4 regions of the Bacillus swezeyi genome follow, and region 4 is predicted to be linked to each of the others. Evidence: riboswitches for the same ligand, from Rfam matches in the RefSeq annotation. Region 4 holds a riboswitch; each other region holds the start of a gene.
What was found. A riboswitch is a leader RNA that binds a small molecule or an ion and turns the genes downstream of it on or off. The one in region 4 is predicted to bind thiamine pyrophosphate.
Positions count from the first base shown of each region.

Region 1: it holds a riboswitch for thiamine pyrophosphate, as region 4 does, so the genes downstream of both, tenA (thiaminase II) here and tenA (thiaminase II) in region 4, are expected to answer to the same signal.
Region 2: it holds a riboswitch for thiamine pyrophosphate, as region 4 does, so the genes downstream of both, RBH91_RS01245 (nucleoside 2-deoxyribosyltransferase) here and tenA (thiaminase II) in region 4, are expected to answer to the same signal.
Region 3: it holds a riboswitch for thiamine pyrophosphate, as region 4 does, so the genes downstream of both, thiC (phosphomethylpyrimidine synthase ThiC) here and tenA (thiaminase II) in region 4, are expected to answer to the same signal.

Region 1 is NZ_CP133085.1:1,419,494-1,424,679, reverse strand. It holds gene RBH91_RS06830 (thiazole synthase) at 1-298, opposite strand, end outside; gene thiS (sulfur carrier protein ThiS) at 301-504, opposite strand; gene thiO (glycine oxidase ThiO) at 501-1,610, opposite strand; gene tenI (thiazole tautomerase TenI) at 1,594-2,211, opposite strand; gene tenA (thiaminase II) at 2,186-2,887, opposite strand; TPP riboswitch at 2,972-3,080, opposite strand; gene RBH91_RS06805 (monovalent cation:proton antiporter family protein) at 3,139-4,983, opposite strand.
Region 2 is NZ_CP133085.1:210,973-216,158, reverse strand. It holds gene thiD (bifunctional hydroxymethylpyrimidine kinase/phosphomethylpyrimidine kinase) at 1-527, opposite strand, end outside; gene RBH91_RS01255 (class I SAM-dependent methyltransferase) at 541-1,299, opposite strand; gene RBH91_RS01250 (thymidylate synthase) at 1,299-2,306, opposite strand; gene RBH91_RS01245 (nucleoside 2-deoxyribosyltransferase) at 2,321-2,767, opposite strand; TPP riboswitch at 2,845-2,947, opposite strand; gene RBH91_RS01240 (helix-turn-helix transcriptional regulator) at 3,187-3,396, shown strand; partial or broken gene RBH91_RS01235 (DUF255 domain-containing protein) at 4,055-4,228, shown strand; gene RBH91_RS01230 (ABC-three component system protein) at 4,672-5,186, shown strand, end outside.
Region 3 is NZ_CP133085.1:1,090,578-1,095,763, reverse strand. It holds gene RBH91_RS05175 (helix-turn-helix transcriptional regulator) at 1-24, shown strand, start outside; gene RBH91_RS05170 (hypothetical protein) at 21-476, shown strand; gene thiC (phosphomethylpyrimidine synthase ThiC) at 512-2,287, opposite strand; TPP riboswitch at 2,432-2,541, opposite strand; gene aroD (type I 3-dehydroquinate dehydratase) at 2,713-3,477, opposite strand; gene RBH91_RS05155 (four-helix bundle copper-binding protein) at 3,676-4,044, shown strand; tRNA gene RBH91_RS05150 (tRNA-Leu) at 4,477-4,558, opposite strand; tRNA gene RBH91_RS05145 (tRNA-Leu) at 4,571-4,659, opposite strand; tRNA gene RBH91_RS05140 (tRNA-Cys) at 4,671-4,741, opposite strand; tRNA gene RBH91_RS05135 (tRNA-Gly) at 4,757-4,831, opposite strand; tRNA gene RBH91_RS05130 (tRNA-Gln) at 4,886-4,957, opposite strand; tRNA gene RBH91_RS05125 (tRNA-His) at 4,972-5,044, opposite strand; tRNA gene RBH91_RS05120 (tRNA-Trp) at 5,066-5,139, opposite strand; tRNA gene RBH91_RS05115 (tRNA-Tyr) at 5,147-5,186, opposite strand, start outside.
Region 4 is NZ_CP133085.1:4,355,859-4,361,044, reverse strand. It holds gene aceB (malate synthase A) at 1-991, shown strand, start outside; gene aceA (isocitrate lyase) at 1,008-2,285, shown strand; gene RBH91_RS21770 (hypothetical protein) at 2,361-2,522, opposite strand; TPP riboswitch at 2,754-2,858, shown strand; gene tenA (thiaminase II) at 2,970-3,656, shown strand; gene RBH91_RS21760 (ECF transporter S component) at 3,653-4,252, shown strand; gene RBH91_RS21755 (ABC transporter ATP-binding protein) at 4,227-5,186, shown strand, end outside.

The DNA of each region.
Region 1 (5,186 bases), 1.6 Mb from region 4:
TGACTTCTACTTTAATCATGTCGCAAAGGCCGGACGCTTTCGCAAGCCTGGCAATACGCACCGCTTCTTCAGCGGTTTTTGCGCCAGCCGTATTCGGCAGCAGCGTATAGCGGCTTAAATCAAGCTGTTCCAAAAAGTTAGGCTGTGACTCTTCAAAAATATTCATCCGTCTGACGGCAAAGGTCAAAATGTCTGACTCCGATACACGGACGGCTTCCTTTTGGATCTTAAATGACGGATATTTTCCTGTACCAAGCAAAAGTCTTGATGAAAATTGTTGATCAGCGATTTTAAACATGTTTATCCCCCTCCGACAAAATGAACGATTTCGATCACATCATTTTCTTCCAATTCGACTGTTTGATATTGATCTTTTCCAATAATCTGTCTGTTTCTTTCGACGACGACAACCCGGTTTTCCAGCTTGTAGGATGCGAGCAAATCATAAATCGTTCCACCGTCATCGTTCCATTCTATTTTCTTTCCGTTGAGCTGAATGTTCACCTGTTAACAGCCTCCTTTCGCTCCGCTTGAAACGCCTCTTCCCACGTTTTTTTAACGGGGCGGCCCAGAATCATGTCGGTGATCATCGCGCCGGTTGCAGGCGCCAGAAGAATGCCGTTTCTGAAGTGGCCGGCCGCAAACAAAATCCGGCCGTTTTCAGGATGCCTGCCGATATACGGATTGCCGTCTTCGGTTTCCGGCCTCAATCCGGCCCAGCATTGATCAATTTTCATTTTTTCGATCTCTGGCAGCATCGTTTTCGCCTTTTTGATGACGGCCTCGATTCCGCCGAGCTCAGGCTGCTCATTCCAGTCTCCCGGCTTCATCGTTGCCCCGACAACAAGCTTCCCGCTATGGCGGGGAACAATATAGCAATGATCATGATACAGCGTCCGGGTTAAAGGAATGCCCTCATTCCAAACAGACAGGCACTCGCCTTTTACAGGATAAAATCTTTTATTTAAGCCGAGCTGTTTGAAGAAAACGCCGCTCCATACACCGCTTGCAATCACCGCGTGCTCGGCTTCCACCTCTCCTGAAGCCGTTTTGACCGTGACTGCGCCTGGCCCGGTTTCGATCGAAGTGACAGGAGTGTATTCAAAAATATCGGCGCCCGACAGTTTGGCTCCCTTGGCAAACGCCCTGCAAACAGAAACGGGTTCGACTTGAACATCATCTTGGATGAAGTTTGCGCCGAGTATCCCTTTTGCCGCATAAGGCTCTTTCTCATATACCTCTCCGGGCGTCAGCCATTCCGCAGAATCCAATACAGCCATCTGCATGAGGCGCTCCCGGTCGCTTTCAGAAAAAGCGAGCTTTAAAATTCCGCCGTCGCGTCTTCTGATGTCAATGCCGCTTATCTGTTTTAATTCAGCTTCCAGCCGCTGATATGCCTTTTGGCTGGCTCTGGCAAATTCAAAAAATGTTCCGGGTTTATCGCATTCGGCATGGGCGCCGAGCATGCCCGCTGCCGCCCTGGTCGCTTTTTGTCCGATTTCTCCGCTTTCAAAAACAGCCGTTTTGATTCCTGCCTTTGCAAGATGGTAAGCAATCGAAGCGCCAATGATGCCTCCTCCGACCACAACGGTCTCATAACGCTTTTTCATATGAATCTCCCTTTACGTAACAGGCAAACCGCGCCGCTGCTTCAGCCGGATGGTCGCTTGAAATGATCCCTGACATGACGGCGATGCCGTCAGGGTTTGCCGTCTGCACCTCAGGCAGCCGCTTTTCGGTGATTCCCCCGATCGCAATGACTGGAATATGGACAGCCGCTTTAACATCAGCCAGGCAGCCGATCCCTCTTCCTGTCCGGCCTTTTTTGCTGTCCGTTTCAAAAATATGGCCAAACAACACGTAATCTGCACCTTCTTTTTCAGCCTGAACCGCTTCTTGAACGGAGTGCACGGATTTGCCAATTTTCAAGTGAGGAAAACGACTTCTCACACACTTGACAGAAAAGCTGTGAGAAGGCAGCTGAACGCGGTGTATATTGTAAAACAAAGCGATATCCACCCTGTCATTGATGATAAGCTTCCGTTTATCGACCCCGCCGATGAGCAGGCGGCTGATTAAATCTGATATGTCGCTGACGTTTTTTGACCGTTCTCTGATATGGATAAAATCGACTATATCCTTGATTGAAATGATTTTCGCAGCAAGCTCTTCCTGAGAGTGCCTGTCATTGGTGATCACGTGAATGCGCAAGCTGTTCCACCCCGCTTTTTGACCAGCCTTCCTGCCGGTGGGCCATATTCCAAAATTGATACTCATAATAGCTTGAGATCACGAAGTTTTTCTTCATTTTCGCGCGGGTTTCAGCAGTGCTTTTTTCAGCCAGCTCATCAAAACGATCAATCTGTTCAGTCACAAGCTCTTTAAACCAGTCTCCACCGTATGTGGCAATCCATTCTTGATAAACCCCGTTCTCAGGTATGCATGTTTGCAAAGTTTCTCCGACTTCATAATAAAGCCAATAGCAAGGAAGCAAAGCAGCGAGAATTTCTGCAAAATTGCCGCTCATCACGGAACGGTACATGTGGGAAGTATAGGCATAAGCCGTAGGCGACGGCTGAAACGCTTCAATTTCTTCTTCTGTAATCCCCAATAAATCCGTGAACTTCCTATGGAGAGACAGCTCTGCTTCATAAGTGCCCTTTGCATGTTCTGCCATCCGGCTTGTCGTATACAGATCATCTGCATATGCCGCAGCAAAGGATTGAACCTTGGCAAAATGGGTCAAGTAGTAGGAATCCTGCAGAACATAGTATTTAAAACAGTCAACAGGCAAAGAGCCGTCACCGATTCCTTTAATAAATGGATGGACAAAACTGCCTTCCCACCATTCTGCAGCGCTTTTTCGGCATTCTTCTGAAAATTTCATATCGAGGCTCCTCCTTTAATTCTGAAAATGAAAAAACCACTTTCCCCGCAGGAAAAGTGGTTTGGAATTTGCATATATACATAATCAAATACCTTGCCACTTCCCTACGCAGGTATGAACCTGTTCAGGTTATGAGGGTCTAAAAGTCACACTTTTATCTCAGCCCTTATCAAGGACTCCCCTAGTGGAAAACATTTCTTTTTCATTCAGTTATACTTTTATCTTAACACGAAATAGAAAATGGTCAAGCATCAGTCTTCAAGCGTTTTTTTCAGTTCTGTGATATATCCGCGCGAACCGGTGGCGATCAGCCTGTCACCCATTTGCAGCCTTGTATCTCCATGAGGCACAAGGCTGTCGATGCCTCGGAAAATCCGTACAAAAATGACATCCCCGGTAAAAGGAAACTCCCTTAACAGCACACCGTCAAACCGTTCGTTGTTCATGTTGATCTGGTACAATGATGCATCCTGGTTGGTCAGCAATTTCATGACGCCAGGCGCCTCAATAAGTGCGCGAAGCAATGTTTTCGTTGACAGCAGAATGGAGATTGTATCGATTCCGTTTTCTTTTAATTCAGCTTCGGCTTTAGGCGAATCTGCGCTGGCGATAATTCTGTCGACCTTTTGCTCCTTTGCAAAAAGGGCAATCCCGGTGTTTCGCTCTTCATTTCCTGTCGCCACGACAAGAATATCCGTTTCAAAAACGTTAAACGATTGAAGTGTGCTATATTCATAATCCGGCAGCATTTCCACATCAAAAACGGAATCAGCCAGCTTTTCTTCTTTCTTTTCCTGATGCACATGCAGAATTCTGACATGATATTCTTCAGAAGAGAGCTCAAGCGTGACCGGCAGCGTCATTTGATTGGCGCCGATAAAGCTGATCGTCTTTTTCTCTGTTTCGCTTTCCGCTTTCGGCATCAATTTTTTAAAGCCGATCGGTGTAATGATACATGTGATCACAGCCACCAAAATCAGCGCTCCAGACATTTGCGCATCGATAACGCCAATGCGTTCACCGATCGTTGTCGCAGCAATGACAAGGGACAGCGTCGATGTCAGGAGAAAACCTGAAGCCAGGACCGTTTTTGTGTCATACCATTTTTTCAAAAGCAATGCGGGAAGAACCTTGCTTATTAATAACGCAACAAACAGCAGCGGAATCATGATTAAAATTTTCGGATTCTCAAAAAGCGACCAAATATCCAATTTGACCCCCGTCATGACAAAAAAGATCGGGATCAAAAATCCATAGCCGAACGAATCAAGCTGCTGAACAAGCTCTTTGTTCGGAGAAAGAAGCGATACGAGCACCCCGGCTAAAAATGCGCCGAGAATGTTTTCCGCGCCGAGCGACTCCGAGAGTGCGACCAGTACAATGATCAAAGTAAAAATCGCCCTTGTGCCGATTTGAATCGTCCCTTTTGACATCACTTCGACAAAAGACCGCTTTTTAAAGATTCTCCCGAAAAGATACAGAACGACGCCTGCGGCAAATAATATGATCAACAGCCACATATTGCTGTTTTCATCACCATAGATTGATGCGAACACCGCCAGCAGAATCATCGTCGCAAGATCGGCAATCACCGCTACAAGCAAAATAACCTGGCCGATATTTGTCTTCATGAGCCGCTCTTCCTTCAAAGTCGGAACGACCACGCCGAGGGAAATGGTGGAAATAATCAGCGTCATTAAAAAGGCGTTGTCGATAAAGCCGGCCAGCACGAAGCTGTATGATAGCCCGAGCGACAAAATAAAAATTCCGATAAATATGATGGCAGCCGTTTTAAATGTATTCGGCGCCGCTTTTCCGTTTGGAAGCAGCTGCTTTTTCTTTCCTTTTTCAAATGCGGAAAAATCAATTTCAAGTCCGCTTAAAAACATTAGAAATATAAATCCAAGCATCGATAATGTTTCCAGCCATGTATCGTGGGCTGTTACAAGGTTTAATCCGCTTTTTCCGATGATAAGACCCATGATGATTTCCGCGACGACAACAGGTATACTGAGCCTAAATCGATGCAGCAAAATGGGAGTCAAAAATGCAAAAATGAGTACGACGACTAAAGATGAAACAGATGTATGCTCCATAAACTGGTACCTCCTCAAAACCGGTTTCCGGGTATAATTAGCGTTCCCTTTTTTAACATAAAAAAGGTCCATATTTTAGAAATTCATGTGAGAAAAGAGATGCAAACCTTCCTTTTTTCACAGGTGTAAAAATCGATTTTAACAATGCTCGCCAAGAAAAAAAAGTGATATGCCTGATTTTCTTCTCTAAAAATTTAAGAAGC
Region 2 (5,186 bases), 380 kb from region 4:
ACGACAGCACTCTTTGCTCCATATACTTCCACAATTTCTTTAGCAGCATCACGCATCTGCTGTATAGTTTTTATTGATTTGCCGATTATTACTTCTGTTTCTGGAATATTTGGTGTAATAACAGTTGTTTGAGGTATTAATAATTTTTTCAAATGATTAACGGCATCCTTATGAAGCAGATGATGTCCGCTTTTAGCAACCATAACTGGGTCCATCACATACGATTGGATATGAGCCGCTTTTAATTTTTCAGCTATCAGTTCAATAATTTCTACACTTGCAAGCATACCAGTTTTTACAGCATCTGGTTTTATGTCTCCAATGACACAGTCTATTTGCTGAGATATATTATTCAGAGATACCTCCTCAAAACTTTTCACACCAAGTGTGTTTTGAGCAACAACTGATGTAATAACAGCCATTCCATATACTTGCTGTTCCTGAAAGGTTTTTAAGTCTGCATGAATTCCCGCTCCCCCGGTTGGATCTGTTCCAGCAATCGAAAGTGCTTTGTAGATATCCGTCAACTCATACTCCTCCTTAGGTAGGTTTAACTGCTTCAAAAATTATAAAAGGTGGATATTCCTTTTCACTTTTCCAATTATTAAATTTAAATTTTTGTTCGATAGCCTTTAACTGCTCTCCGTCAATTTCGTTTAACGTTGGTTCTAGTAAAGTTACACTTTCAAAACCTGCATTAGATAAAAGTTTATAGTACATTGACTTCGGCCAATGAAAGTCATTTAAAATTAAATCTGCTTGTTCAGGAACATGAAGCCACTCATTTCTTTCTTCTCCATAAGAATATTCTTTCCCCGGTATTCCGTTGCGAAAGGTTGAAAATTCTATTCCAGTTGAATCAGGGTTCGTATCGAGTATAACAAAAGAAGCGCCCGGTTTTAACACACGAAAAATTTCATCCATTATTCTTTTGATACGTTGATCACTATCTGTATTAATAAAGACGTAACAGGCCATAGCAGCATCAACTGAATGATCTGGTAAGAAGAAAAGATTATCATGTTCAATTAAATGATAGTCAACATGTGGATGCTTTCTTTTTGTCTTTGCTATATCTAACATCTTACTTGATTCATCTACTGCGATTACATTGCAATCTATTCTGTCAGCTAACCTATATGCTACCTTTCCGGGACCACAGCCAAAATCGAGCACCTTTTTAATATCCTCTTTATCAAATTTACGAAAAACATACTCAAAACCTAATGTTTGTTCTAAAACGTCGTTATAAGCATCGAATTTACCAGCAACACTGTCTTCTTTCCAAGAAGTTTTCATTAAATTTCCTCCTTTTGTTTAGTTGAGAAATAATTAAACCACTTATTTCTAACAAAAAATTGATAAATAGGAAGTAAGCCTTGAAATAGAGAATGATCCATATCTCGTTTATAAGCAATATGCTGATATATACTGAAAAGTAAAAGAATCTGTTTCCAATATTCAGGTAAGTCTAGAGTTTCAATATCCTGCTTTGACATTGAAATTTGATCTTTTCTAAGCAAAGCCTCATATTCTAAAACTGTTTCGATGAAGGGCCAATTATTCCCGGTAGGCATTTTAGGAAATTCAAAAGCCGAGATATCATTATGGGTTTTTGCTTCCTCAAGTACTGTTTTTGCCCATTCGTTGTCCGACTCGTAAATATGAATGGAACCAACATTATGGAAATATTCCCCGACTTCTAAATGAAGTTCTCTCGCCATTAATTCTTGCATAAATGTAAAAGAGAACAGATCACTAATCATCCCTCGAAATGCATCATTTGCACGCATTACGGAAGACATGTATAACTTGTCTTCTCTTATGAAAAATTGCAAACCGATTGTGCAAGAAACATCAATGTTTCCAGAAACGAAGAGTTCCGAGGCATCGAATATTTGAATAAATGCCCTTTTTGAATCAATGTCTTCTTGTGTCAAAAGATTTTTTATTCTATTCCATTGATTTAGTTTTGCGTTTCCAAATTCAAATATTTTAGGACCATACGCAGTACCTGTTAATGTTTTTTTATTCATTGAATATAAAGGCATTTTTTTATTGTAATAACTAATAAAATCTAAGTTATTACTCCCCGATAAATACCATAAAACTTCAGCAAAATTAAACACGATATTTGTTTTTCTAGAGGGTAAGTAAGTGACACGTTCTATTGGATTTTCAAGGATCAGATGATAGTTCAATTGTTCTTTGCTTTTTTGTCCACGCGGTGAATTCAAAAATTCAGGGTTGTAATAGATGTCATACAGGGTTTCCATATATGCTTCATGAAAAGTTTTCTTTCTCATTTAGATTCCACCTTTTATTTCATAAGGATACTTTTAATCTTCTCTAATAAATCATCAGTATCTTTAAAATTAATGTATTCAACATCAGCTACTACATTTAACCCTTGAATTAAGAATGCGTAATCCCTATCATTTTCTAGTAATAACACTATCTTTTTTTTCAAGGCAGAAGCCCATCCAATTTCTATATGCGTTCCAGGAGAAGCCGGTGAGCCAGGAAAAGCTACAAAAAGGTCGCAAGTGCTTATTTCATCAAAATCAATTTTAGTGCACTGTTGGGGTGTCATGAAATCTTTCCCCCATCCTTCTCGCTTGTGAGCATTATGAACTAACCATCCTTCATTTTCAAAAAAAGAAATTAATGACTCCAACTTTCCCCTTTCATGTAAACTCATCAATCCAGTATTCTCATCTACTAAACTTTTAAAAGGCCCTGCTAAAAAAACTTTTTTAGTTGTCACTTTAATATCATCCTTTCAAAATAAATAAAGCCACTTTCATATGGAAAGTGGCTTAAATATAGATAAGATAAAAAATCTCTCTAATTTTTTCACTTCCCTACGCTGGTGTTAACCAAATCAGGTTCAAAGGGTCAGGACTTATGTCTCTTCTCAGCTTCTAAAGCTCCCCTAGTGGATAAAATATAAATATTTACTTTAATCCTAAACTATTCCATGTCATTAGTCAAACAATGATAGGATTAAAAAGGAAGCAGCTAATTATTATTTAAAAGTGGATTCCATCAAACAACTGAGATAACAGTTTGCCTTCCCATTTCCTTTTCCAAATATGCCAAATAAGTTTGACATAATGAAAACAATCATTTACGACAAATATGTAAAATATCTTTTCCATAAAGGAGTTTTTATGGAAAAAGGTTATAAAACATGCTAGAAAGGAAAAAGGTTTTTCTCAAGAGCAATTGGCCAAAGCGTGCGGCGTTTCCCGTCAAACCATTAATGCTATTGAAAATAATAAGTATGATCCGAGTTTATCTCTTGCTTTTCAATTGGCATATTGTTTAGGGGTAACAGTTGACCAATTATTTTTATTCGAATCAGAAAGGGATGTCAGAAATGAGAAAAATTGAAGTGTTTAGTTTGCTATTTCTAATCATTATTACCTTATACTTCGAGGGAACTTTACTGAGCTATATTAAACAACATCGGACGTTACTGAAGGGATTTTATTGATTAATTTGCTATTAGCATGGGGTCAATTCTTTATATGGAGAACGAAAAATAAAGTAAAGAAGGATGAAATGGGTAAATAAATACTAAAAAAAGTGCTCCAATGAGTTACAACATCGTTTTTATCACTTTATTTACTCTTTGGATCATCGATTTCTTTTTCATTAATAACGGAAAGAACTATATATTATTTGTCGCTTTTTGCATTGCATATATAACTTATCCCTAATCCAATTTGTTTTGGTAAAAAACATATATAAGAGGATAACAAGAGTTAGCCTACTCAATGATTTTTATCTTTCTGTTTAAATTATAGAACATACCTGCATCATTTGGTATGTTCTTTCTTATGCTGTGAATCCAGGCGCATCTCCATTCAAACTTCCCTTTCTCAGGAATAGGTACGCAGAGTAACGTTAGCAGTTCTGCTGACTCAAGCCGGCTTGTTGTGTTTGCATTGACAATTATCCATCCATTCCAAAACCTGCTCATTTTTTGAATTTATATATGATTACTGTGGTAATCTAAGGATAGTCAATAAGGAAAGAAGGTGATCCCATGCCCACTAACAATAAACCCAATAGATTAATCGCTGAGAAGTCTCCGTATTTACTCCAACATGCTCACAATCCTGTGGATTGGTATCCGTGGGGAGAAGAAGCCTTCGAAAAAGCAAAACGCGAAAACAAGCCGGTTCTCGTCAGCATCGGCTATTCGACTTGCCATTGGTGTCAATAAGAAACTAAGATAGAAATATTATCTTAATCATAAACATAAATCTACATGTGATCGGGCATAGTTAATATACATGAAGGAATTGAAAGAAATAACAATAACTTCAGATTGTTCCCAAAGTTTACTGAAAACCCTTGATTTTTGATGTTGAACCTTTTAAATATTTGATATTTTGGGGTTGAACAGATTTTTTCCACCAAAAAGTGCTATAATAGGGGATGATTAGTACCACAACAACTTTTTTGAAGGGGGACATTTAGCTTATATGCAAACATTTAACTTTATTTCAGGAGTGTGTTCAATATTATCTTTCATAATAAGCATCTTTGTTGCTGGGAAAGTTATAAAGATAACCAAAAATTTAAATATCAATTCAAATAGCGCCAGAAAACAACTAGTTATTGGAAAAGGGAACAAAACAGCTGGGAATGATATGAAAAATGTTTGAGAGAATACTGCAAATAATAGCTGGAAACAATAATAAATCTGCAGGTAGGGATATAAAAGAGACAACTCATATCTATAATTTTAATCCTCATCCTATCAGGTTCTATGAACAAGATCTAAAAGAAATTATAGAATGTTTCTCTAAGGAAACTGACAATATCAACAATGTTATTGAAAATACAACAGATTTCTATCGACCTAAAATTAAGAAAAAAAACGAAATCAATAGACTTTCAAATGAATATTTTGAACACATAAAGAAAAATAGCTTAATGCACTTTGAAAAAATATCCATTTTTCTCAAAGACATAAGAAATGAAGAGTTTTTAAAAATGTACCTTAGTACAACAACAGAAATAAACAATAAAATTGTATGCAATAGGAGAGAGTTCGAGTATTTCGAAAAGATCTTTGATGCGATATATAACTATATAGTTGAAAAGTCTAATTATGAACTTCCATTCAACAAAGAACTCATATGGGTTTTTCTACATTATATGTATTATAG
Region 3 (5,186 bases), 1.3 Mb from region 4:
TTAGAAGGGGGGAAAAATGAATGAATATGAAAACGAGGACTTTTTTTCACATTCTTCTTTTCGGACTTGCGTGCTGGACTTTTATTACGTTTTTCCAAACATCTGAACAGATTGCAAGAAGCCTGAAAACGAGCAATTCTGAACTGCATTTTGTTTTTAACCTTATTCCCATTCTTCTATTTGTTTCGGTTCTGGCGGTTTACTCTTTTTTAGAGAAGAAAGGCTCTCGCAAACGAAGCCTTATTCTCATTCCTGATGAATTTAAAGAACAGGATGAAAGGGAGCAGATGATGACCGCCAAAGCGTGCAGAACCTCTTACATCGTTCTGTATTTTGCAATGCCTGTCGCAGCGCTCCTCATGATCTTTTATCCGTTTTTCCAAGTCGATATCCCGTACTTTCCGATTATCGTCATCTTTGTGTTAATTGTCATTCAACACTTGTCATATATGTTTTCATTTCAAAAGAACAGATAAGCAGATGAAGGCCCCCGCTTCATCTGCTTTTTTTGTCAGCTGTATATGCGGCTGCCCGCTTTTTTAAATTCCTTCGCCTTTTCTTCCATGCCTTTTTCAATAGCCTTTTCTTCATCAAGATTATTTTCATTTGCATAATCGCGAATATCTTGAGAAATCCTCATGCTGCAAAATTTCGGACCGCACATTGAGCAAAAGTGAGCGGTCTTCGCGCCTTCGGCCGGCAAGGTCTCATCGTGAAATGCAAGCGCCCTTTCCGGATCCAGCGAGAGGTTGAACTGGTCCCGCCAGCGGAATTCAAAGCGTGCTTTCGAAAGCGCATCATCGCGAATTTGCGCGCCGGGATGCCCTTTAGCGAGATCAGCCGCATGAGCCGCAATTTTGTATGTAATGACCCCTTCGCGGACATCATCTTTATTCGGAAGCCCCAAATGTTCTTTCGGCGTGACATAACAAAGCATTGCAGTTCCATACCAGCCGATCATCGCCGCTCCAATCGCTGATGTAATATGGTCATAGCCCGGGGCAATATCGGTCGTCAGCGGGCCGAGTGTATAAAACGGGGCCTCCTTGCAAATCTCCATTTGCTTATCGACATTCTCTTTAATTTTATGCATCGGCACATGCCCCGGTCCTTCGATCATCACCTGCACATCATGTTTCCAGGCAATTTCCGTCAGCTCGCCGAGCGTTTCCAATTCGGCAAACTGGGCTTCATCATTCGCATCAGCAATCGAACCGGGACGAAGTCCGTCACCCAATGAAAATGCGATATCATAAGCTTTCATAATTTCGCAAATTTCTTCAAAATGCGTGTAAAGGAAACTTTCTTCATGATGCGCCAGACACCATTGCGCCATAATCGCTCCGCCGCGGGAGACGATGCCCGTGACACGCTTTGCCGTGAGCGGCACATAGCGCAGGAGTACACCGGCATGAATCGTAAAATAATCCACACCCTGCTCTGCCTGTTCAATCAATGTATCGCGGTAAACTTCCCAAGTCAGATCTTCCGCGACACCGTTTACTTTCTCAAGCGCCTGATAAATCGGCACGGTTCCTACAGGCACTGGACAGTTGCGGATGATCCATTCCCTTGTTGTGTGAATATCCTTCCCAGTGGACAGATCCATCATCGTATCGGCGCCCCAGCGGATCGCCCATGTCATTTTCTCCACTTCTTCTTCAATTGAGGAGGTGACGGCTGAATTCCCTATATTGGCATTAATTTTCACGTGGAAGTTCCGGCCGATAATCATCGGCTCGCTTTCCGGATGATTGATGTTTGACGGAATGATCGCCCGGCCGCTCGCTACTTCATCACGGACAAATTCAGGAGATACATGCTCGCGAATCGCGATAAACTCCATTTCAGGAGTGATGATCCCCTTTCTTGCGTAATGTAGCTGAGTGACATTTTGTCCTTTTTTCGCGCGCAGCGGTTTTCTTTTCAGCCCCGGGTAGCTGTGATTCGTCTGCTTCACATTTTTATAGCCGTTATCCTCAGGCTTTATGTCTCTGCCCTCGTATTCCTCGGTATCGCCGCGCTCTTTGATCCAGGCCGACCGCAAAGGCTTCAGCCCCTTTAAAATGTCAACCTCCGCCTTTGCGTCTGTGTAAGCACCGCTCGTGTCGTATATACGAACAGGCTGATTTTCTTCTTCGCCGAATGAACCTGTCGTTGGGCTCAGGGCAATTTCTCTCATCGGGACTTGAATGTCAGGACGCGATCCTTCGACATACACCTTTCGGCTCCCTGTAAAGCTTGACATAATCGAGATGTTTTTTTGCTGTACTGACTCATGTTTCATGTTTTAAAATCCTTCCCCTCTATAAATTGGTCAAGACTAAACCTGAGAACTGTACCAGCACAAAAAAACCAGGCACATTTTCATGAACCTGGTTTAAAGTCAGTAAAAAATCACCATTATTGCACGGCAATTCGCAATAATCAGCATAAATCACTTTTACTTCCCCACGCTGGTACGAACCAGATCAGGTCCAAAGGGTTAAGAAACGCATTCGTTCCTCTCTCAGCCCATGCAGGGCACCCCTAGTAATGCTATTTAATTCGTCACTATGGTAACACAATGAACACATGATGAAAAGTTAAAATGTAATCATTCCTGCTTTTTAGGAATGATTGACTACAAAAACGTATGAAAGCTGCTTTTAATTAAAAAGGGATATGTCAGCAAAAGTGAATACCATTATGGAGAAAGATCCGTTAACAGGATTATAAATGATCGTGCAGAACACCAATCATTCTCTTGAGCTCACCAGCTGCGATCTGTCCCGGAGCCGAGGCTTTCTTTGCGGCGCCGAAAGTCATGGCCGAACCAAACACCTCGCCTGCCAAACGGCTGACTACACCCTTCCCGGCCATGGACATCGTAATAATCGGCCGCTTTGCATACTGCTCATGCATCGTATACGTCGCTTCAAGCAGCCTTAGCACATCAGCCGGCGTTTCAGGCATAACTGCAATTTTCGGCAAATCTGCACCCAATTCCTGCGCTTTCTTCAAGCGGGAAATCATTTCTTCTGTGGCCGGCGTCTTCTCAAAATCATGATTGGAAATAATGACTGCCACTTCATTCGCATGTGCGGCTTCCGTCGCTGCTTTCACAGCCCGTTCATCATGAAACAGCTCGATATCGATGAGATCGGCAAGCCCTGTTTTGATAACCGTTTCATTTAAAGAAAAATAATATTCCGGGCTGACATCTTTTTCTCCGCCTTCCCTCGCACTGCGAAAGGTAAAGATCAGCGGAGTTTCTTTCAAAAGGCCGCGGATTTCCGACAAAGCCTCAGTTACCTTCTCGATGTCTTCAACACCTTCATAAAAATCTGCCCGCCATTCGGCGACATCCGCATCAAACGTCTGCAGAAAAGCCGCTTCTTCTTTCAATTGTCCGAGTGTTTCTCCGACAAGGGGCACACAAATTTTCGGGGCGCCTTCTCCAAACGTCATTCCTCTGACCTTCACCAGTTTCTCCACTTGTTTCAGCTCCTGTTCTTTCTATATCCGTGAAATCTCAATGACTTAACGGTAACCAATATTCATCATAAGCGCAAGCAAAAATCTTAGGCTATGCCGCAGATATGAAACAAAAATAGATGAACACCCAGAGCATAGGCAAGTGCACAAGAATAGGATGAAGTTGGAATGATCATATAGAACGAAGGAGGAAATATAATGGATGACCATACCGTTCCCTATCATGCGGATTTAAGGAACGTCCAGCACCAACGTGTTTTAAAAATGCTTCAGCATTGTGAAGCTGTTTGTGAGTTAACTGAGTATTACGTTCTCACAAGGGAAGATCCGAGACATAGAAAAGACCAATTAAGAATGCTTAGAGATTGTGCCGATATATGTACGCTGACCGCCAAATATATCGCAAGGTACAGCCGCTTTGCAAAATCGCTTGCCTTGCTGTGCGCAAAAATTTGTGAAATCTGCGGAAATCACTGTTCACAACAGCCCGATCAGCAATCGCAAACATGCAGTCAGACTTGCCTGCAATGCGCCCAGGAATGCCGTTCCTTTGCAATGCCGTCATGATATGCTGAGAAAATGAACTTACGGATTGTACGAAAAACGTTTCTTACTGATCGTGAGAAACGTTTTTTCATCACTCCCGAAAGAAGAACAGATTTTGAGTCGTGCCGAAGCGATTTCGAGATCAGCCGTTAAGGGCTATGAATGGTATACGATTTATATTAAAGTTTCTATTTTATATCATTCTGGATAGCGCAAGTAAAAAAAGACGGCCATGTTTCGCCACCTTAGAATCGGTCCTGTTCTATGATCCAATCATAATGCGTTTCATAGCCGAAATTCGGCAGACCGCTCTCGCTGACCTTTTGTGTTTCTTTAGATTCGGCTATCAGGCTATACTCATACGACCTCCTTGCGTACAATTCGGATATAACGAAAAACGGCCTAGCATAGCGCTAGACCGTTTTTCGTATTATTTTCGAATAATAAACTTGATACCGGTGGTCGGGGTCGAACCGACACTCCCGAAGGAACACGATTTTGAGTCGTGCGCGTCTGCCAATTCCGCCACACCGGCATGTGTGAGCAATGGTGCCGAGGGCCGGACTTGAACCGGCACGGTAGTCACCTACCGCAGGATTTTAAGTCCTGTGTGTCTGCCAATTCCACCACCCCGGCACGGGCAAATAAGGCGACACCCGGATTCGAACCGGGGATAAAGGTTTTGCAGACCTCTGCCTTACCACTTGGCTATGCCGCCATCATTTTAAGAAATTGGAGCGGAAGACGGGATTCGAACCCGCGACCCCCACCTTGGCAAGGTGGTGTTCTACCACTGAACTACTTCCGCATTTTTATTAGTAAGTCATCTCATCATATGCAGCTTCATAAGAAAAGATGAAAACTGGGCTAGCTGGATTCGAACCAGCGCATGACGGAGTCAAAGTCCGTTGCCTTACCGCTTGGCTATAGCCCAATATAATTATAAAGGGCGATTGATGGGAATCGAACCCACGAATGCCAGAGCCACAATCTGGTGCGTTAACCACTTCGCCACAACCGCCATACATTCTGAATTGCAAATTGGCAGGGGCAGTAGGAATCGAACCCACACCGGAGGTTTTGGAGACCTCTGTTCTACCGTTAAACTATGCCCCTAAAATAATGGTGGAGGGGGACGGATTCGAACCGCCGAACCCTGAGGG
Region 4 (5,186 bases):
CGAAAAAGGAAGCGGCCCTTATTTCTACCTTCCGAAAATCGAAAACCATCTTGAAGCAAGACTCTGGAATGACGTGTTTGTCTATGCTCAAAATGACTTGCGCATTCCACAGGGCACGATTAAAGCAACGGTCTTGATCGAAACGATTTTGGCGGCTTTTGAAATGGATGAAATTTTGTATGAATTGAAGGAACACTCAGCCGGCCTCAACTGCGGCAGATGGGATTATATTTTCAGCTTCATTAAGAAATTCAAGAAGCGGGATGAAGTCATCCTTCCTGATCGCTCAGCCGTGACGATGACAGTCCCCAACATGAGAGCCTACTCCCTTTTGGCCATCAAAACGTGTCATAAACGGCATGCCCATGCCATCGGAGGGATGGCGGCGCAGATTCCCGCTAAAGACAAACCGGAAATTAACGAAGCCGCTTTCGCAAAGATCCGTGAAGATAAGGAGCGGGAAGCAAAAGACGGCCATGACGGGACATGGATCGCACATCCTGGGATGATTCAAACAGCCCTTGACGTATTTAATGAACATATGCCGACGGAAAACCAGATTCATAGAAAACGAGAAGATGTCGAGATTGAGGGGAAAGACTTGCTTGAAGTGCCGAAAGGCCGAATTACGGAAGAAGGCGTCCGCACCAATATCAGCGCCGGCATCCGCTATCTCGCTTCCTGGTTGTCTGGCAGAGGTGCAGCACCGATTGACCACTTAATGGAGGATGCGGCAACGGCTGAAATCTCGAGAGCCCAGCTATGGCAGTGGATTCGCCATCCAAAAGGGATTCTTGACGACGGCAGGGAAGTGACGGTTGAGATGTTCAAGACGATGAAAGAGGAAGAAATGGAGAAAATCATCGGTGGAGTCGGTAGGGAACAATTTCAGAGCGGCCGGTTCGAAGAGGCAGGACAGATTTTTGAACAACTGATTTTAGATGATGAATTTGCGGAGTTTCTTACGATTCCCGCTTATGAAAAAATGTAATGGGAGGAATTTCATGATGATGGCAGAAAAGGCAAGGCAGATTGAAGAAAGCTGGGAGCATGACAAACGCTGGGGCGGAATCACAAGACCTTATAAGGCATCTGAAGTCATTCGCCTGAGGGGTTCGCTGGAGATTGAATACACGATCGCAAGGCACGGCGCCGAAAAGCTGTGGAAGCTTCTCCACACAGAGGATTTCATTGCTGCGCTTGGCGCTTTAACCGGGAATCAGGCGATGCAGCAAGTCAAGGCGGGATTGAAAGCGATTTATTTAAGCGGCTGGCAGGTGGCTGCGGATGCAAACCTTTCTGGAAGCATGTATCCAGACCAAAGCCTGTATCCGGCAAACAGCGTTCCAGATGTCGTCAAAAGAATCAACCGCGCCCTTCAGCGTGCAGACCAAATTCACCATATGGAAGGAAAAGATGATATAGATTGGTTTGCGCCGATCGTAGCCGATGCCGAAGCAGGCTTCGGCGGACAGCTCAATGTGTTCGAATTGATGAAAAGCATGATTGAGGCTGGCGCCGCGGGGGTCCATTTCGAAGATCAGCTTTCATCTGAGAAAAAATGCGGCCATTTGGGCGGAAAAGTATTGCTTCCGACGCAGACGGCGGTTCGCAATTTAATTGCCGCGCGCCTTGCCGCAGACGTCATGGGAGTGCCGACCATTCTCATCGCCCGTACCGATGCGAATGCGGCCGATCTCATCACTAGCGATATTGATCAATATGATGCGCCGTTTTTGACGGGAGAGCGCACATCTGAGGGTTTTTACAAAACAAAATCGGGTCTTGATCAGGCGATTGCCAGAGGCTTGGCATATGCGCCATATGCCGACTTGATCTGGTGTGAAACATCTGAACCGAACATTGAAGAAGCGCGCCGATTTGCTCAGGCGATCCATGAGAAATTCCCTGGCAAACTTCTCGCTTATAATTGCTCTCCTTCTTTCAACTGGAAAGCCAAACTGGATGATAACAGCATTCTGAATTTCCAAAAACAGCTCAGTGAAATGGGCTATAAATTTCAATTCGTCACACTTGCAGGATTCCATGCATTAAATCACGGGATGTTTGAGTTGGCTCGCCAATATAACAATCGAGGGATGGCGGCGTACTCTGAGCTGCAGCAGGCTGAGTTTGCCAGTGAAAAACACGGATATACGGCGACAAGGCACCAACGCGAAGTCGGAACAAGCTATTTTGATGAAGTGGCGCAGGTCGTCACAGGCGGAACCTCTTCTACAACGGCGCTGAAAGGCTCGACGGAGGCAGAGCAGTTTCAGCCGTAAACAGCCTTAAGGACATGAAAAAGCCGCCTATCTTAAATAGGCGGCTAGCTTATTGATGGTGTATGGAATGTGAATTTAGCAGTTTGCGTCATTGGAAGGGGCTGTCAAAGGATGTTCCCGAAGTACAGTCAATTTACGATGCTGAGCCTTGTCACTTCTTTTGGCCGGCCGATTGTCTTTGCTGAAAGAGTAAAACAAATACCCAGCCATTGTCAAAATCAAGATAAACATCATCATAATATCCCCTCCAAAAATTTTTTGTTTTCTATATATTAGACGGATGAGCTAGGAAAAAGTTTCAGAAAATTTATATTTTTCTATAAATATTTTAAAATTGTGTAAATCATATTGACAAAAACCCGCCAGGCAGAAGAAAGCGGCTTGGACACAATGGTCGGAAGTTTCTTCAAACCCGTCACAGGTTGACATCATGAACTTTGATGTGTAGAGTAAAAGTTAATGTAATAGGAAGTCCACTAGGGGAGCCATAAGCTGGCTGAGACAAGAAGTAATCTTGGACCCTTTGAACCTGATCTAGTTCATACTAGCGTAGGGAAGTGGAGTCGGTGTCTTTATGATGTTATCATGTCAAAGCCGCTCCATTTTGGGGCGGCTTTTTTGTATAAAAGAAGCCGCTTATTTCCCCCTGTGCCTTCCTTAAAATGATGAAGGAGGCTCTCTGTCATGAGTTTTTCAGCAGAACTACGCCGTGAGGCAGACCCCATTTTTGAAGCGATTTTTCAGCATCCATTTGTACAAGGATTGGCCTCAGGCCGCCTGGAAAAGGAACAGCTGATCCATTATGTGAAACAAGATTATGAGTATTTGAATTCCTTTATCCAAATCTATGGAATTGCAATTTCAAAGTGTCAGAATCGCAAAGACATGGAAATGTTTCACCAGCAGATTTCCTTTGTTTTAAACAGTGAAGTGCATCCGCATAACAATTTGTGCCGGGCTGCAGGCGTAGCCTATGAATCTCTGCAAGGCTATCCGCTGGCCCCGTCTGCCCATCATTATATCCGCCATTTGCTGACGGCGGCGCATGAAGGCACGCTTGGAGAGATTGTAGCCGTTTTATTGCCTTGTCCGTGGACTTATTGGGAGATTGGCAAAAAGCTGCTGAAGGAAGTGCAGCCTGATCCGTCGCATCCATTCTATGACTGGATTCATTTTTACGGGGACAGAACCGATTCAATCACGACGATGTTCTGCACCCGTTTGGACGAATGGGCAGAAGCAGCGGGCGAGGCCGAAAAACAAAAAATGAAAGAGCTTTTTTTGCAGAGCTGCCAGCTGGAATACGGATTTTGGGAGATGGCTTACACAGTTGAAAATTGGCCGGTTGAAATGGAGGAGGCGAGACGATGAATTGGAACATGAAAGAAGTCGTAATGACAGTGATATTAGCGGTAGCCTGCGGTGTCATTTACTTAGGCTGGTCTACGTTGTGGATTCCTGTATCGGCCATTGTCGGCCCTGTCGGCGCAAACTTAATGTTTGGCATTTGGGTGATTGCCAGTCCGATCGTTGCTTATATCATCCGCAAACCGGGGGCAGCTCTGATTGCCGAGACGGCCGCAGCAGCGGTTGAGCTGTTGACAGGCAGCCATTTTGGCTTGTCCGCATTGCTGATCGGCGTTTTCCAAGGTGCCGGGGCGGAAATCGCGTTTGCGATGTTTCGCTATAAGCGCTATAACCTGTTTACTCTTATGCTTTCCGGTGCGCTGGCAGCGGTCGGCAGCATGGCATACAGCTTGATGGCAAACGGTTTTGCCTACTATACGACGGAAACGCTGATTCTGACCTTAGCCATTCAAATCATCAGCGGCATTATTCTGGGCGGCTGGCTTGCCAAAGCCGTTGTCGGAGCACTCGCGAAAACGGGTGTCCTTGATCAGTATGAAATCATGAAGGAGCACCGTAAAAAGGATGAATCAAATGAATTCATATCTAGGATGCAATAATCTCTCCATTCGCTTTTACCATCGGTCTGAAACGATGTTGGACCGCGTCACCTTATCGATTCAAAAAGGAGAGAAAGTGTTGATACTCGGGCCGAGCGGAAGCGGAAAATCGACGCTTATTTCGGCTCTGTCCGGGATTATTCCCGAACACATTGAAGCGGATGTCAGCGGTGAAATAAACCGCAGAAGGAGTGCGGGCGTTATGTTTCAGGACCCGGATTCACAGTTTTGCATGCTTCATGTTGACGAAGAAATCGCTTTTAGTCTTGAAAACAGGTCTGTTCCCCGTCAACATATGGATCAAATGATCGGGGATGTAATGGAGCAGGTCGGATTGGACATCGACAGGAGGACGCCAATCGAAACCTTGTCAGGCGGGATGAAACAGCGGCTCGCATTAGCCTGTCTATTGGCTCTGGAGCCGGAAGTGCTGTTTTTTGATGAGCCGACCGCACAGCTCGATCCGGCAAGCAGAAAGGAGATATTTGCTTTACTGAAAGATCTATCCGCAAACAACGGGCAGACGATGGTATTTATTGAACATGTGCTGGACGGCTGCATCGAATGGATGGATCGCGTCATCCTTTTAGGCAAAAACGGACGGATCATTGCCGACGGGAAGCCGGAAGACATTCTGCATGACTATCAGCAGGAAATGAAAGAGGCAGGGATATGGCAGCCGAAGCTATATCCGGCTTCATGGCGTGAAGTCGTCGATGATGAACGTCATCCGCTTGCCGTCAAGCTCTCCGCCCGGCTGAAAATCAGAGCACTGGCGGAAAAAAGCGATCTGAAAAGCGGCGCCGCATTGATCCGCTCCGAAGATGCGGCAATCGGCTATCGGAAAAAGACGGTGGCAGAGGACATCAATGTGCAAATTCCAAAAGGCGGATGGGTGTCGGTTATCGGGGAGAACGGCAGCGGAAAAAGCACC